One region of the Bradyrhizobium sp. LA6.1 genome, then DNA from elsewhere that is predicted to be linked to it. Evidence: riboswitches for the same ligand, from Rfam matches in the RefSeq annotation. Region 1 holds a riboswitch; the other holds the start of a gene.
What was found. A riboswitch is a leader RNA that binds a small molecule or an ion and turns the genes downstream of it on or off. The one in region 1 is predicted to bind glycine.

Region 1 (7,830 bases):
GCCCACGGGCTCCACAAAGATCGGTTTGGCTCTACAACGCTTTCCGCCAGTCCCGTCCGCGCCAATGCAATGCGCGTTCCATCTTTCGAAGCTTGAGAGACATTAAGATGAATCCAGCCAATCTTCCCTTCGATTCCGAGGCGATGCTCGAGGGCCTGCGCACCTGGGTGGAATGCGAGAGCCCGACCTGGGACGCGGGTGCCGTCAACCGCATGCTCGATATCGCAGCGCGGGATATGGCGATCATGGGTGCGACGATCGAACGCATCGGCGGTCGACAGGGCTTCGGCGGCGTGATCCGCGCGCGCTTCCCGCATCCGAAACAGGGCGAGCCGGGCATCCTGATCGCCGGCCACATGGATACCGTCCATCCGGTCGGCACCATCGAGAAGCTGAAATGGCGGCGCGAGGGCAACAAGTGCTACGGCCCCGGCATCTACGACATGAAGGGCGGCAACTATCTCTCGCTGGAAGCGATCCGGCAGCTGGCACGTGCGTCCTTCACCACGCCGCTGCCGATCACCGTGCTGTTTACGCCCGACGAGGAAGTCGGCACGCCCTCGACGCGGGACATCATCGAGGCGGAAGCCGCGCGCAACAAATATGTGCTGGTGCCCGAACCGGGCCGCGCCGACAACGGTGTCACCACCGGACGTTACGCCATCGCGCGGTTCAATCTGGAAGCGACGGGCCGGCCGAGCCATGCCGGCGCGACATTGTCGGCCGGACGCTCGGCGATCCGCGAGATGGCGCGGCAGATCCTCGCCATTGACGCGATGACGACGGAGGACTGCACCTTCTCGGTCGGCGTCGTGCACGGCGGACAATGGGTCAATTGCGTTGCCACGACCGCCACCGGCGAGGCGCTGTCCATGGCCAAGCGCCAGGCCGATCTCGATCGCGGCGTCGAGCGGATGCTGGCGCTGTCGGGCACGACCAATGATGTCACGTTCAAGGTGACGCGCGGCGTCACGCGCCCCGTATGGGAGCCCGATGCCGGCACCATGGCGCTTTATGAAAAGGCGCGCGGCATCGCCAAATCGCTCGGCACTGAGCTGCCGCATGCGAGCTCCGGCGGCGGCTCCGACGGCAACTTTACCGGCGCGATGGGCATCCCGACGCTCGACGGCCTCGGCGTGCGCGGCGGCAACGGCCACACGCTCGAGGAGTTCATCGAGGTCGAGAGCTTGGTTGAACGCGGGCGCCTGATGGCCGGCTTGCTAGCGGCGCTCGACTGACGACGCAGCCTTCGCACTGCACAATGCGTTGGCAGTCGCGGTTTAAATTTAGCCTTGTCTAAAAATGAGGCGCATCGTACTGCTCGATTGTCCACGCGACGATGCGGGAGAGATCGCAACGAGAGTTCAGGCTTTCGTTGCGGCGCCGACGGAGCAACCGCCCCGGAAACTCTCAGGCAAAAGGACCGTATCGTCAGGACGATCTGGAGAGAGGCGGCACGGCCAATGTGGTCGTGACGTCCACCGAAGGGGATAGTCCGGAGCTGACCTCGCCGAGGTCCTCGCCGGATCAAGCTCTCAGGTAACCGTGACAGATGGGGCGCCGCCAACGGCCTTTGGCCGGCGGTTAGCCGACTCTAACTCACGGGAGCCCCGAACCTGCCATGACCCATATCGCCATCATCGGCGCCGGCATCACCGGCGTAACGACTGCCTATGCCCTGCTCGAACGCGGATACAAGGTGACGGTGCTCGACAAGCACCGCTACGCCGCGATGGAGACGTCCTTCGCCAATGGCGGACAGCTCTCCGCCAGCAATGCCGAAGTCTGGAACAGCACCGCCACGATCCTGAAAGGCCTGCGCTGGATGTTCCGGCGCGATGCGCCGCTGCTGATGAACCCGCGGCCGAGCTGGCACAAATATTCGTGGATGAGCGAGTTCGTCGCCAATATCGGCAACTACCGCGCCAACACGGTTCAGACCACGCGGCTCGCGATCGAAGCCCGCAAGCATCTGTTCGAGATCGCGGAGCGCGAAGGCATCGACTTCGATCTCGAACGCCGCGGCATCCTGCACATCTATCACGACAAGAAGGGTTTTGAATCCGGCCTGCAGGTCAATGCGCTGCTGAAGGAAGGCGGGCTCGATCGCCGCCCGGTGACGCCGGAGGAGATCCGCGCCATCGAGCCGACGCTGCGCAAGGACTATTTTGGCGGCTTCTACACGCCGTCGGATGCGACCGGCGATATCCACAAGTTCACGCGCGGACTTGCGGAAGCCTGCAAGCGGCGCGGCGCGACCTTTATCCACGAAGCCAACATCGATTCCATTGCCCAGGCAGGTGGCGGCTTTGTCATCGGCTGGGCTGATCTTTCGGCCAGTGACACTGTCGCATCCGCGCGCGGCATGCTGAAGGCGGATGGCGTCGTGATCTGCGCCGGCGTGGCCAGCCGTCACTTCGCCGCCCTGCTCGACGAGCGCGTCAACGTCTATCCGGTAAAGGGCTACTCGATCACCGTTCAGCTCGACACTGCCGCAAGCCGCAATGCGACGCCGACCGTGAGCCTGCTCGACGAAGCCGCAAAAATCGTCACCAGCCGGCTCGGCGCCGATCGCTTCCGCGTCGCAGGCACCGCCGAATTCAACGACTTCAACCGCGACATCCGCGCCGACCGCGTGCAGCCGCTGGTCGACTGGGTGCGCAGCAACTTCCCCGGCGTCGAAACGTCCAAGGTCGTGCCCTGGGCCGGGCTGCGGCCGATGATGCCGAACATGATGCCAGTGGTGCGCGCAGGACGGATGCCAGGCGTTTTCTTCAACACCGGCCACGGCCATCTCGGCTGGACCTTGTCGGCCGCGACCGCGCAGATGATTGCCGGGACCATCGACGGCTGGCGCGGGCTCAACGCACCGCCGACCGCACCCTCACTCAGGGTTGAGCGCGAGTTCCGCCATGCATCCTGAGTGGCCGATATCGGAGGCTCGGCGGCCTCTTGCGACCGCCCTGCCCTTGGCACACAATTTGCCCCGAAAGGTCGGCTTCTCCGGCCGGCTTTCCAGCCCGAGTGACAGGCGTGCATGATAGACAGAACCGATTCCACGGGGGCCTCCCGGCCCCACAAGTTCCGCAGCCGGAGATAGGTGCATGCTAGGTTATCTCATTCGCCGCGTTCTGGCCGCGGTGCCCGTGATGGGCGTCGTCGCGCTGTTCGTCTTCCTGCTGCTGCGGCTGACGCCGGGCGATCCCGCCGCAATTCTCGCCGGCGATAACGCGACGCCGGAACGGCTCGAACGCATCCGCGACTCGCTCGGCCTCAACGAGCCGCTGATCGTACAATTCATCACCTGGGTGAACAAGCTGCTGCACGGCGATCTCGGGACGTCGCTGATCTCCAACCTGCCAGTCATGAAGATGATCAGCCAGCGCGTCGAGCCGTCGATCTCGATCGCGCTCTCGACGATCATTCTCGCCGTGATCGTCGCCGTGCCGCTCGGCGTCATCGCGGCGTGGAAGCACGGCACCTGGATCGACCGTTTCGTGATGGGCCTCTCCGTGCTCGGCTTCTCCGTGCCGGTGTTCGTGGTCGGCTATCTCCTGATCGAGGTCTTCGCGATCGACCTTCGTTGGGTGCCGGTGCAGGGCTTCCGCAGCATCTTTAACGGCTTTGGACCGTTCTTCGAACGCATCATCCTGCCGACCTGCGCGCTCTCCTTCATCTACATCGCGCTGATCGCGCGCATGACGCGTGCGGCGATGCTCGACGTGCTCGGTGAGGACTACGTCCGCACCGCCCGCGCCAAGGGCATCAACGAGGTCGCCGTGATGATGCGCCATGCGCTGCGCAACGCCGCGGTGCCCGTCATCACCGTGATCGGCACCGGCTTTGCGCTGCTGATCTCCGGCGTCGTCGTCACCGAGAGCGTGTTCAACATCCCCGGCATCGGCCGCCTCACGGTGGACGCGGTGTTGGCGCGCGACTACCCAGTCATCCAGGCGATGATCCTGCTGACGTCGCTGATCTATGTCGTCGTCAATCTCCTGATCGACGTCGCCTACACGCTGCTCGATCCCCGGATCCGGTACTAGGGCTAAGGATAGCAACAAAAATGTCCGTCGATAGCCTTCCCCAGTCGTCCATTCCGATCACGTCGCCGCTGCGGCCGCGTTTCGGATTCCTCACCTCGACGCCGATCATCGCGGCGGCCACGATCTTGCTCGCGCTGATCGTGCTGGTCTCGATCCTGGCGCCGCTGATCGCGCCGCATGATCCGGTCCAGCTTGCGCCCTCGCAGCGGCTGAAGCCGGCCTCGGCGCAGTTCCTGCTCGGCACCGACGCCTATGGCCGTGACCTCTTGTCGCGCGTCATCTATGGCGGCCGCATCTCGCTCCTGATCGGCATCGGCTCGGCGATCCTGTCGATCGTCATCGGCCTTGCGATCGGCCTCGTCTCCGGCTTCTTCAAGCTGGTCGATGCCGTCCTGATGCGCGTCATGGACGGCCTCATGGCGATGCCGAGCATCCTGCTCGCGATCGCCGTGGTGTCGCTGTCCGGCGCCAGCATCTGGACCGTGCTGGTCGCGATCACCATCCCCGAGATACCGCGCGTGGCGCGCCTGGTGCGCTCGGTCGTGCTGTCCGCGCGTGAGGAGCCCTATGTGGAAGCCGCGATCTCGGTCGGCTCCAGTCTGCCGAAGATCATGTGGCGACATTTGATGCCCAACACGATCGCACCACTGATCGTCCAGGGCACCTATGTCTGCGCCTCCGCGATCCTGACCGAAGCCATCCTCTCCTTCCTCGGCGCCGGCATCTCCCCGGAGACGCCGACCTGGGGCAACATCATGGCCGAGGGCCGCCAGTATTTTCAGCTCAAGCCGACGCTGATCTTCTGGCCGGGCCTGCTGCTCTCGATCGCCATCCTCAGCATCAATTTGATCGGCGACGCTGCCCGCGACGCCCTCGATCCCCGCATGAAGCAGCGGGAGGGCAAGTGATGACGGATCAAGTGATGACCAACCCAGTTCTCGACATCAACAACCTCGTCGTCTCCATCGGCAAGAAGCCGAAGGGCGCCAACATCATCGACGGGATCTCGATCCAGGTGCATAAGGGCGAGACACTGTGTCTCGTCGGCGAAAGCGGCTCGGGCAAGTCGGTGACCTCGCTCACCACGATGGGTCTGCTGCCGAAGGGCACGCTGGTTCCGACCGGCGGCAGCGTCAAGCTCGTCGGCGAAGAGATTCTCACCGCGACCGATCGCCGCCTGCGCCAGCTCCGCGCGACGCAGATGGCGATGATCTTCCAGGAGCCGATGACCGCGCTCAATCCGGTGGTGCCGGTCGGCCGTCAGATCGACGAGGTGCTGCGCGCCCACACCGATCTCGACGCCAAGGCGCGGAAGAAGCGCATTCTCGACATGATGGAGCAGGTCCGCCTGCCCCAGGTCGAGCGCATCTTCGCCTCCTATCCGCATCGCCTGTCCGGCGGCCAGCGCCAGCGCATCATGATCGCGATGGCGCTGGTGCTGGAGCCGAAGCTGCTGATCGCCGACGAACCGACCACCGCGCTCGACGTCACCACGCAGAAGCAGATCCTGACGCTGATCCGCGACCTCCAGCGCGATCACGGCACCGCCGTCCTGTTCATCACCCACGACATGGGCGTGGTGGCCGAGATCGCCGACCGCGTCGCCGTGATGCGGCAGGGCCGGCTGGTCGAGACCGGTCCGCTCGAGACCGTGCTGCGCAACCCGACCATGGAGTACACCCGCAATTTGCTTTCCGCGGTGCCGAGCCTGGTGCCGCGCGCGGCACGGCCCGAGACCAAGGAGCCGGTGGTGCTGGAGGCCAACGAGCTCGGCAAGGTCTATAAGGAGCGCGCCTTCTTCGGCAAAGGCCGCGAGGTCGTCGCCGCCGACAAGGTCACGCTGACGCTGCGCAAGGGCCGCACACTCGGCATCGTCGGCGAGAGCGGCTCGGGCAAGTCGACGGTGGCGCGGTGCATCGTGCGCCTGATCGATCCGACCTCCGGCGGCGTGCGCCTTGCCGGCCGCGAGATCGCCGACATCTCGCGCCGCCTGCTCCAGCCGCACCGGCAGAAGATCCAGATCGTGTTCCAGGATCCCTATCGCTCGCTCAACCCGCGCATTACCGTCGGCGAGAGCATCGCGGAAGGCCCGATCAATTACGGCACCCCGCATGCCGATGCGATGAAGCGGGCGCGCGAACTGCTCGAGCTCGTCGGCCTGTCCGCCGACGCAGTGACGCGCTATCCACACCAGTTCTCCGGCGGCCAGCGCCAGCGCATCGCCATTGCGCGTGCGCTCGCGCTCGACCCCGACGTGCTGGTCGCGGACGAAGCGGTCTCGGCGCTCGACGTCTCGGTTCAGGCGCAGGTGCTGGAACTCCTCGACGAGATCCAGAACCGGCTCGGCATCGCCATCCTGTTCATCACCCACGATCTGCGCGTCGCAGCCCAGATCTGCGACGAGGTCGTGGTGATGCAGCACGGCCGTGTCGTCGAACAGGGCCTGGCCGCCGAGGTGCTGACGCATCCGAAGGAAGCCTACACCAGGGCGCTGCTGGAGGCCGCACCGGGCCGCGGCTGGGATTTTGCGAACTTCCGACCGGTGTCGGAAGGCGTCGCGGCGACGGCTTAGGTTTGTCCACTCGTCATTGCGAGCGGAGCAAAGCAATCCAGAGTCCCTCTGCGGTGACGGTCTGGATTACTTTGCTTCGCTCGCAATGACGGGTAGCGACCATCATCATTCGAAAATGACTTAAAGCCATGCGCGGCGGCATGGGCTCCTCGCTTGCCCCCGCCTCGAAGCCAAGGCTAACGTCGCGCACTTTCAAACGCTGGACCAGAATTAATGACACGTATCGCCGTCGGCGGCTTCCTGCACGAGACCAACACGTTCGCCCCGACGAAGGCGACTTTCGCGGACTTCCAGCATGGCGGCGGCTGGCCGGCCATGACGGAAGGCGCCGACGTATTGAAGGTGATGCGCCGCATCAATGTCGGCCTCGCCGGCTTCGTCGACAGCGCCGAAGCCAATGGCTGGAACCTCATTCCGACGATCGCCTGCGGCGCAAGTCCGTCGGCGCATGTCACCAGGGACGCCTTCGAACGTATCGTGAAGGTGATGGTCGACGGTATCGCCGCCGCCGGTCCGCTCGATGCGGTCTATCTCGATCTGCATGGCGCGATGGTGACCGAGCATCTCGACGACGGCGAAGGCGAGATTTTGGCGCGCGTGCGCGGCGTCATCGGCAAGGACGTTCCGCTCGTTGCCAGCCTCGACCTGCACGCCAACGTCACGCCCGAGATGATGGAACACGCGGACGCGCTGATCGCCTACCGCACCTATCCGCATGTCGACATGGCCGAGACCGGCCGCGCCTCCGCAAGGCACCTCGCTTTGCTGCTGCAGACCAGGCAGCGCTTTGCAAAGTCGTTTCGCCAATTGCCGTTCCTGATCGCGATCAGCTGGCAATGCACCAATGACTTTCCCACCAAGGGCATCTACGAAAAACTGGCCGCGCTGGAGAGCGACGCCGTTCCGACGCTGTCCTTCGCGCCCGGCTTCCCCGCCGCCGACTTCCGCGACTGCGGCCCGAGCGTGTTCGCCTATGGCAAGACGCAGGCCGATGCGGACCGCGCGGCCGATGCGATCGTCAAACTGATCGAAAGCCACGAGGACGATTTCGACGGCAAGATCTGGGCGCCCGACGACGGCGTGCGCCATGCGATGGAACTCGCCAAGAGCGCGAGCAAGCCGATCATCATCGCCGACACCCAGGACAATCCGGGCGCCGGCGGCGATTCCGACACCACCGGCATGCTGCGCGCACTGGTGCGCAACAAGGCG
Region 2 (7,830 bases), 160 kb from region 1:
GACGCAAAGGCGAAGCCTCGATCTTGAAGCGGCCGGCCTCGACCTCGGCGATCTCCTTCCGGATCGCGATCATGGCGTCGCAGAAGCGGTCCAACTCCGCCTTCGATTCCGACTCGGTCGGCTCGATCATCAGCGTGCCCGGCACCGGAAAACTCATGGTGGGGGCATGGAATCCGTAATCGATCAGGCGTTTTGCGATGTCGTCGACGGTGACGCCCGAGGTCGTCTTCAGCGCGCGCGGATCGACGATGCACTCGTGCGCGACGCGGCCCTTCGCGTTCTTGTAGAGCACCGGGAAGTGCGCATCGAGGCGCGCGGCAATGTAGTTGGCGTTGAGGATCGCGATCTCGGTGGCGCGCTTCAGGCCGTCGCCACCCATCATCAGAATGTAGATGTAGGAGATGGTCAGGATCGACGCCGAGCCGAACGGTGCGGCCGAGACCGGGCCGACCGGAGCTTCGGCTTGCGTCGCCGGGTGACCGGGCAGGAACGGCGCGAGATGCGCCTTGACGCCGATCGGGCCCATGCCGGGGCCGCCGCCGCCATGCGGGATGCAGAAGGTCTTGTGCAGGTTGAGATGGCTGACGTCGGCGCCGTAATCGCCGGGCCGCGACAGGCCGACCTGCGCGTTGAGGTTGGCGCCGTCCAGATACACCTGGCCGCCATGGTCGTGGACGATGTCGCAGATCTCGCGGATGTGCTCCTCGAACACGCCATGCGTCGAGGGATAGGTGATCATCACCGCGGCGAGATCTTTCGAGTGCTTCTCGGCCTTGGCGCGGAGATCATTGACGTCGACGTCGCCGTTCTTCTCGCAGGCGACCACCACCACGTCCATGCCGACCATCGCGGCCGAAGCCGGGTTGGTGCCGTGGGCGGAGGAGGGGATCAGGCAGATTTTTCGGTGCGTCTCGCCGCGCGCGGCATGATAGCCGCGGATCGCGAGCAGCCCGGCATATTCGCCCTGTGCGCCGGAATTCGGCTGCAGCGAGATCGCGTCATAGCCGGTGATATCGCACAGCCATTTTTCCAGCCGCGCGAACAGTGCGTGGTAACCCTTGGCCTGCTCGCGCGGGGCGAACGGGTGCAGGCTGCCGAACTCCGGCCAAGTCAGCGGCATCATCTCGGTGGTCGCGTTCAGCTTCATGGTGCAGGAGCCGAGCGGGATCATGGCGCGGTCGAGCGCGAGGTCGCGATCGCTGAGCTTGCGCATGTAGCGCAGCATCTCGGTTTCCGAGCGATGCGCGTGGAACACGGGATGGGTGAGGAAGGCGGTCCCGCGCTTCAGCGCCTCCGGCAGCGCCTCGCGCGTGGTCGCGTCGATCTCGGCGTAAACAAGCGTGCCGCCGAACGCGCGCCAGACCGCCTCGACGGTCGCCGGCGTCGTGGTCTCGTCGAGCGCGATGCGGAGCGCGGTTTCGCCAACGCCGAGGTTGATCTTCTCGGCGGTAGCGCGCGCGACGATCTCGGCGCGCTTGGCACCGGCGTCCACGCTGAGCGTGTCGAAGAAGCTATCCGACTGCGGCGCGAAGCCGAGCTTGCGTAGGCCGGCGGCAAGCACGGCGGCGCGGCGATGCACGTTGCGCGCGATCTGCGCAAGCCCCTCGGGGCCGTGATAGACCGCGTACATCGAGGCGATCACGGCGAGCAGCACCTGCGCGGTGCAGATGTTGGAGGTCGCCTTCTCGCGGCGAATGTGCTGCTCGCGGGTCTGCAGCGCGAGGCGATAGGCCGGCATCCCGCGCGAGTCCACGGAGAGGCCGACGATGCGGCCGGGCAGCGAGCGCTTCAGCGCATCGCGCACCGCCATATAGGCCGCGTGCGGCCCGCCATAGCCCATCGGCACGCCAAAACGCTGCGCCGAGCCGATCGCGATGTCCGCGCCGAGCTCGCCGGGCGAGGCGAGCAGCGTCAGGGCCAAGAGATCGGCGGCAACGATCGCGAGCGCGCCCTTGGCCTTCAACGTCGCGATCGCGGGCCTGAGGTCGCGCACGGCGCCCGAGGAGCCCGGATATTGCAGCAGCGCGCCGAGCACGTCGGATTTGTCGAGATCGGTGAGGGGATCACCGACGATCAGGGTCCAGCCCAGCGGCTCGGCGCGGGTGCGCATCACAGCCAGCGTCTGCGGATGGACGTCCTTGTCGACGAAGAAGGCCTTGGCTTCGACCCGTGAGTGCCGCTCCGCGAGCGCCATGGCTTCCGCCGCGGCGGTCGCTTCATCCAGCAGCGAGGCGTTGGCGACGTCGAGCCCGGTGAGATCGCAGATCATGGTCTGGAAGTTGAGCAGCGCCTCCAGCCGGCCCTGGCTGATCTCGGGCTGATAGGGCGTGTAGGCCGTGTACCAGGCCGGGTTCTCCAAAATGTTGCGCTGGATCACCGCGGGCAAAATCGTGCCGGAATAGCCTTGGCCGATCAGCGAGGTGAAGACCTGGTTCTCTCGCGCGAGCTCGGCCATGTGCGCGATCGCCTCGGTCTCGCTCAAGGGCTTGCCGAGATCGAGCGGGGCGGTCTGCCGGATCGAGGCCGGCAGCGTCTCCGCCATCAGCGCGTCGACGCTCTTGGCGCCGACGGCCTCCAGCATTGCGGTGACGTCGCGCGCCGACGGGCCGATGTGGCGGCGAACGAAGGTGGCGGCGGTGTCGCCATTGGATTTGCGGTGCGCGGTCATCATGGGTCCTCGCTTTAGATTTCGCTGTCGCCGTCATGCCCCGCGAAGGCGGGGCATCCAGTAAACGCAGGCGTCACGGCTTGAGCCGAGAAGCCGCGGCGTACTGGATCACCCGCCCCAGTGCGCACAAGGCGGGTGATGACACCGAATATGAGGTCAGAGTTCGCTTCATCTCACGCCGTATGTGCCTTGTAAGCGGCCTCATCCATGAGACCGCCGAGCTCGCTCTTGTCGGCCATCCTGATCTTGAAGAACCACGCCTTGCCTTGCGCGTCCGAGTTGACCAGCGCCGGCTCGGCGGCGAGCGCGTCGTTGGTCTCGAGCACCTCGCCGGTGACAGGCGCGTAGACGTCGGAGGCGGCCTTCACCGATTCCACGACGGCGGCGGCTTCCGCCTTCTTCAGGGCACGGCCGGCTTTGGGCAGCTCGACGAACACGACGTCGCCGAGCTGCGACTGCGCGTAGTCGGTGATGCCGACGGTGGCGACGTCGCCGTCGATGGCCAGCCATTCATGGTCGGAGGTGTACAGCGTCGTGGTCATTTTCTCAGTCCTCAGCGTTTGTAGGTGTTTTTCACGAAAGGCATGGCGGCGACGGTGAGCGGCAGCCGCTGGCCGCGCACCTCGGCGAAGAGTTTTGTATCGAGCGCGCTCGATGCCGTGGGCACATAGCCCATCGCGACCGGCGCGTTCAGGCTCGGGCCGAAACCGCCCGAGGTGACCTTTCCGATCGGCTCGCCGCCCGCTTCATCCGCAAACAGCAGCGCGCCCTCGCGCACCGGCGCGCGGCCTTCCGTACGCAGGCCGACGCGGCGGCGGCTTGCGCCGTGATCGAAATGAGCGAGGATCGCATCAGTGCCGGGAAAGCCGCCGGTGCGCGCGCCGCCGCTGCGGCGGCTCTTCTGCACCGACCATTCCAGCGCGGCCTCGACCGGCGTGGTGGCGGTGTCGATGTCGTGGCCGTAGAGGCAGAGCCCGGCCTCCAGCCGCAGGCTGTCGCGGGCCCCTAAGCCGATCGGCATCACATCGGGATTGTCCAGCAGCGTTTTGGCGAGGCGCTCGGCATCGGCCGCGGGGACCGAAATCTCGAACCCGTCCTCGCCGGTGTAGCCGGAGCGCGAGACGAAGCAGTCGAGACCGGCAACCTTGTGCGGGCCGGCGTCCATGAACTTCATGGCGGGGGCCTCTGCACACAATTTCGCCAGCGCGCCTTCTGCCTTCGGGCCCTGCAGCGCGATCAGGGCGCGGTCTTGAAGCGAATCGATGATGCAGTCATCCGAGAGATGCGCGCGCAGATGCGCCTCGTCCACTTCCTTGCAGGCGGCGTTGACGACCAGGAACAGGTGATCGCCGAAATTGGCGACCATCAGATCGTCGAGAATCCCGCCGTCGGCATTGGTGAACTGGGCGTAGCGCTGCCGCCCCGGGGCAACCGCGACGATATCCTGCGGCACCAGCCGCTCCAGCGCGCGGGCGGCATCCTCGACCTTGCCCGACTTCGGCCGAAGCGCGAGCTGGCCCATGTGGGAGACGTCGAACAGGCCCGCGGAGGAACGGGTATGGAGGTGCTCTTTCAGGACGCCCGCGGGGTACTGTACGGGCATGTCATAGCCCGCGAACGGCACCATCTTGCCGCCGAGGGAGACATGAAGCCCGTGAAGGGGCGTACGTTTGAGGGAATCTTGGTCGTCGCGCGCAAGCATCACGGGGCCCTCGGCGGTTCCCCGGGGACGATTCCCCGGTAGCAACCAGTCGAAGCCCCATCTGTCGCTGTGCCTGAGAGTATTATCCCGTCGGCGGACGTCGTCCGGGCTATGCCCGTCGGCGCCTCTTTCCAGATGTCGTCAAAGCCACGCGGTCCTTTTGCCTGAGAGTTTCCGGGGCGGTTGCTCCTTCGGCGCCGGCACCAAAGCCGGTCTCTCCCGACGTGGCCGTACGATACAGATGGGTACAGACCACAGGCCGGCCAAGCCTGTCAACGCGCACCTGGCGGCTTTCAACGGGATTGCAAACCGGATTGCGCGCCTGCGGCAACTCACTGATCTCCTTGCACAGTTTCTGGACAGCGCAGCTGGCCTTGTCTAAAAGCGCTTTGACCCGCAGATATCAGCCCAAATGCCCGGTTTGGATGGCGTATCGCGGGTCCAAGCACACCCGATTGGATGAACATGAGCGGCGTCAACGAGATCAGGTCGACCTTTCTGAACTTCTTTGCCGAGAACGGCCACGAGATCGTGTCCTCCTCGCCATTGGTGCCGCGCAACGACCCGACGTTGATGTTCACCAATGCCGGCATGGTGCAGTTCAAGAACGTCTTCACCGGCGTCGAGAAGCGGCCCTATCAGCGCGCCACCACCTCGCAGAAATGCGTGCGCGCCGGCGGCAAGCACAACGACCTCGACAATGTCGGCTACACCGCGCGCCATCTCACTTTCTTCGAGATGCTCGGCAATTTCTCGTTCGGCGACTATTTCAAGGAGCGGGCGATCGAGCTGGCCTGGACCCTGATCACCCGGGAGTTCGGGCTCAAGAAAGACAAGCTGCTCGTCACCGTCTACCACACCGACGACGAGGCGGCCGGGCTGTGGAAGAAGATCGCCGGCTTCTCCGACGACCGCATCATCCGCATCCCGACCTCGGACAATTTCTGGGCGATGGGCGACACCGGCCCGTGCGGCCCGTGCTCGGAGATCTTCATCGATCGCGGCGATCACATCTGGGGCGGACCTCCGGGCTCGCCGGAAGAGGATGGCGACCGCTTCCTCGAATTCTGGAATCTCGTGTTCATGCAATACGAGCAGGTGACGAAGGAGGAGCGCGTGGATCTGCCGCGTCCCTCGATCGACACCGGCATGGGGCTGGAGCGCATGGCCTGCATCATGCAGGGCGTCGACAGCGTGTTCGAGACCGACCTGTTCCGCCATCTGATCGACGCGACCGCGTCCGCGCTCGGCAGCGGGCCGAACGAGCAGACCGTCGCCTCGTTCCGCGTCATCGCCGACCATCTGCGCTCCTCGGCCTTCCTGGTCGCGGATGGCGTGCTGCCCTCCAACGAGGGCCGCGGCTATGTGCTGCGCCGGATCATGCGCCGCGCGATGCGCCATGCGCAGCTGCTGGGTGCGAAAGAGCCGCTGATGCATCGCCTGGTCTGGGCGCTGGTGCGCGAGATGGGCCAGGCCTATCCCGACCTGATGCGCGCGGAAAATCTGATCGAGGAAACGCTGCGGCTGGAAGAGACCCGCTTCCGCAAGACGCTGGTGCGCGGCTTGTCGATTCTCGACGAGAAATCGGCCGGCCTGAAGAAGGGCGACATGTTCGACGGCGACGTCGCCTTCACGCTGTACGACACCTACGGCTTCCCGCTGGACCTGACCCAGGACGCGCTGAAGTCGCGCGGCATCGGCGTGGATCAAGCTTCGTTCACCGACGCGATGGAGCGCCAGAAGGCCAAGGCGCGCGAGTCCTGGAAGGGTTCGGGCGAGGCGGCCTCCGAGGCAATCTGGTTCCCGCTGCGCGAGAAGCTCGGGGCCACCGAATTCCTGGGCTATGAGACCGAGAGCGCCGAAGGCGTGGTTTCCGCGCTGGTGAAGGACGGCCAGGAAACTGCGAGCCTCAAGGCCGGCGAGACCGGCGCGATCGTGCTCAACCAGACGCCGTTCTACGCGGAGTCCGGCGGCCAGGTCGGCGACACCGGCGTGCTCAGCGGCGAGGGCGGCATCAAGTTCCGCGTTACCGACACGCAGAAGAAGCTCGGCGATCTCTTCGTTCACGTCGGCACCGTCGAGAGCGGCGAGCTGAAGCTCGGCACCGCGCTGCAGCTAGAGGTCGATCACGGCAGGCGCACCTCGATCCGCGCGCACCATTCGGCGACGCATCTCATCCACGAGGCGCTGCGCCAGGTGCTCGGCGACCACATCGCCCAGCGCGGCTCGATGGTCGCGCCGGATCGTTTGCGTTTCGACTTCGTGCACCCGAAGCCGATCACGGCGGAAGAGCTTGCCCGCGTCGAGGACATCGCCAACGACGTGGTGCTGGAGAACGACGAAGTCACGACATGCGTGATGGGAGTCGATGAAGCGCGCGAGGCCGGCGCGCGCGCGCTGTTCGGCGAAAAGTATGGCGACGAGGTCCGCGTCGTCTCGATGGGCCGGACCGCGCGGGAGCGCGGCACCAACGCGCTCGGCTGGTCCGTCGAGCTCTGCGGCGGCACCCATGTGAAGCGCACCGGCGACATCGGCCTGATCACGCTGACCGGCGAGAGCGCGGTCGCCTCCGGCGTGCGCCGCATCGAGGCGCTGACCGGCAACTACGCGCGCAGGCACGCCAACGAGACCATGGCGCTGGCGAAGACCGCGGCCAACGAGCTGCGCACCTCGATCGACGACGTCCCGGCGCGCATCACAGCCCTGATGGAGGAGCGCAAGAAGCTCGAGCGCGAGCTCTCCGACGCCCGCAAGAAGCTCGCGATGGGCGGCGGTACATCCGTCGGGAACGGCGCAGCCGCAGGCGTGCGCGAGGTCGGCGACGTCAAGCTGATGGCGCGTGCGGTCGAGGGCATCGAGATGAAGGATCTCAAGAGCCTTGCGGACGACGGCAAGAAGCAGATCGGCTCCGGCGTGGTCGCCATCGTCGGCGTCACCGAGGACGGCAAGGCCGGCATCGTGGTCGGCGTCACCGCGGATCTCACCGCGCGCTTCAATGCCGTGAACCTGGTGCGCGTCGCCTCCGAGGCGCTCGGCGGCAAGGGCGGCGGCGGCCGACCCGACATGGCGCAGGCTGGCGGTCCCGATGGCGCCAAGGCGCCCGAGGCGCTCGCGGCGATCGAAAAAGCGATGGCAGGCGCGTAAACGGCCATGCGCCTCGTTCCGCGAGGACGTGGCTCGGCCGATCCCAACCTAAGGGATCGCCTGTACGAATTGCTGGAGCACGATCCGCTCGCCTACTCGATCGGATCGCGCTTCATCCAGGTGATCATCAGCGTCATCGTGCTCGACGTGGTCGCGATGATCCTCGCCTCGGTGCCGGAGCTCGACGCGCGGTTCGACACGCTGTTCAGCGCGGTCGCCGTCCTCGCCGTCATCGTGTTCGCGCTCGAATATCTGGCGCGGCTGTGGACCGTGGCGGGGCACACCCAGCGCAACGGCTCCGCGCTGTCCGACCGGC

Region 2: linked by a shared signal. The riboswitch ahead of gcvT (glycine cleavage system aminomethyltransferase GcvT) and the one ahead of ABIB99_RS05990 (D-amino acid dehydrogenase) in region 1 are both predicted to bind glycine.

The regions. Positions count from the first base shown of each region.
Region 1 covers NZ_JBEPQK010000002.1:498,579-506,408, reverse strand. Annotated here, with positions in the region: gene ABIB99_RS05995 (M20/M25/M40 family metallo-hydrolase) at 108-1,238, shown strand; glycine riboswitch at 1,333-1,436, shown strand; glycine riboswitch at 1,440-1,554, shown strand; gene ABIB99_RS05990 (D-amino acid dehydrogenase) at 1,622-2,923, shown strand; gene ABIB99_RS05985 (ABC transporter permease) at 3,105-4,046, shown strand; gene ABIB99_RS05980 (ABC transporter permease) at 4,067-4,954, shown strand; gene ABIB99_RS05975 (ABC transporter ATP-binding protein) at 4,969-6,618, shown strand; gene ABIB99_RS05970 (M81 family metallopeptidase) at 6,832-7,830, shown strand, end outside.
Region 2 covers NZ_JBEPQK010000002.1:342,488-350,317, forward strand. Annotated here, with positions in the region: gene gcvP (aminomethyl-transferring glycine dehydrogenase) at 1-2,668, opposite strand, end outside; gene gcvH (glycine cleavage system protein GcvH) at 2,842-3,210, opposite strand; gene gcvT (glycine cleavage system aminomethyltransferase GcvT) at 3,222-4,370, opposite strand; glycine riboswitch at 4,514-4,602, opposite strand; gene alaS (alanine--tRNA ligase) at 4,836-7,514, shown strand; gene ABIB99_RS05205 (cyclic nucleotide-gated ion channel) at 7,521-7,830, shown strand, end outside.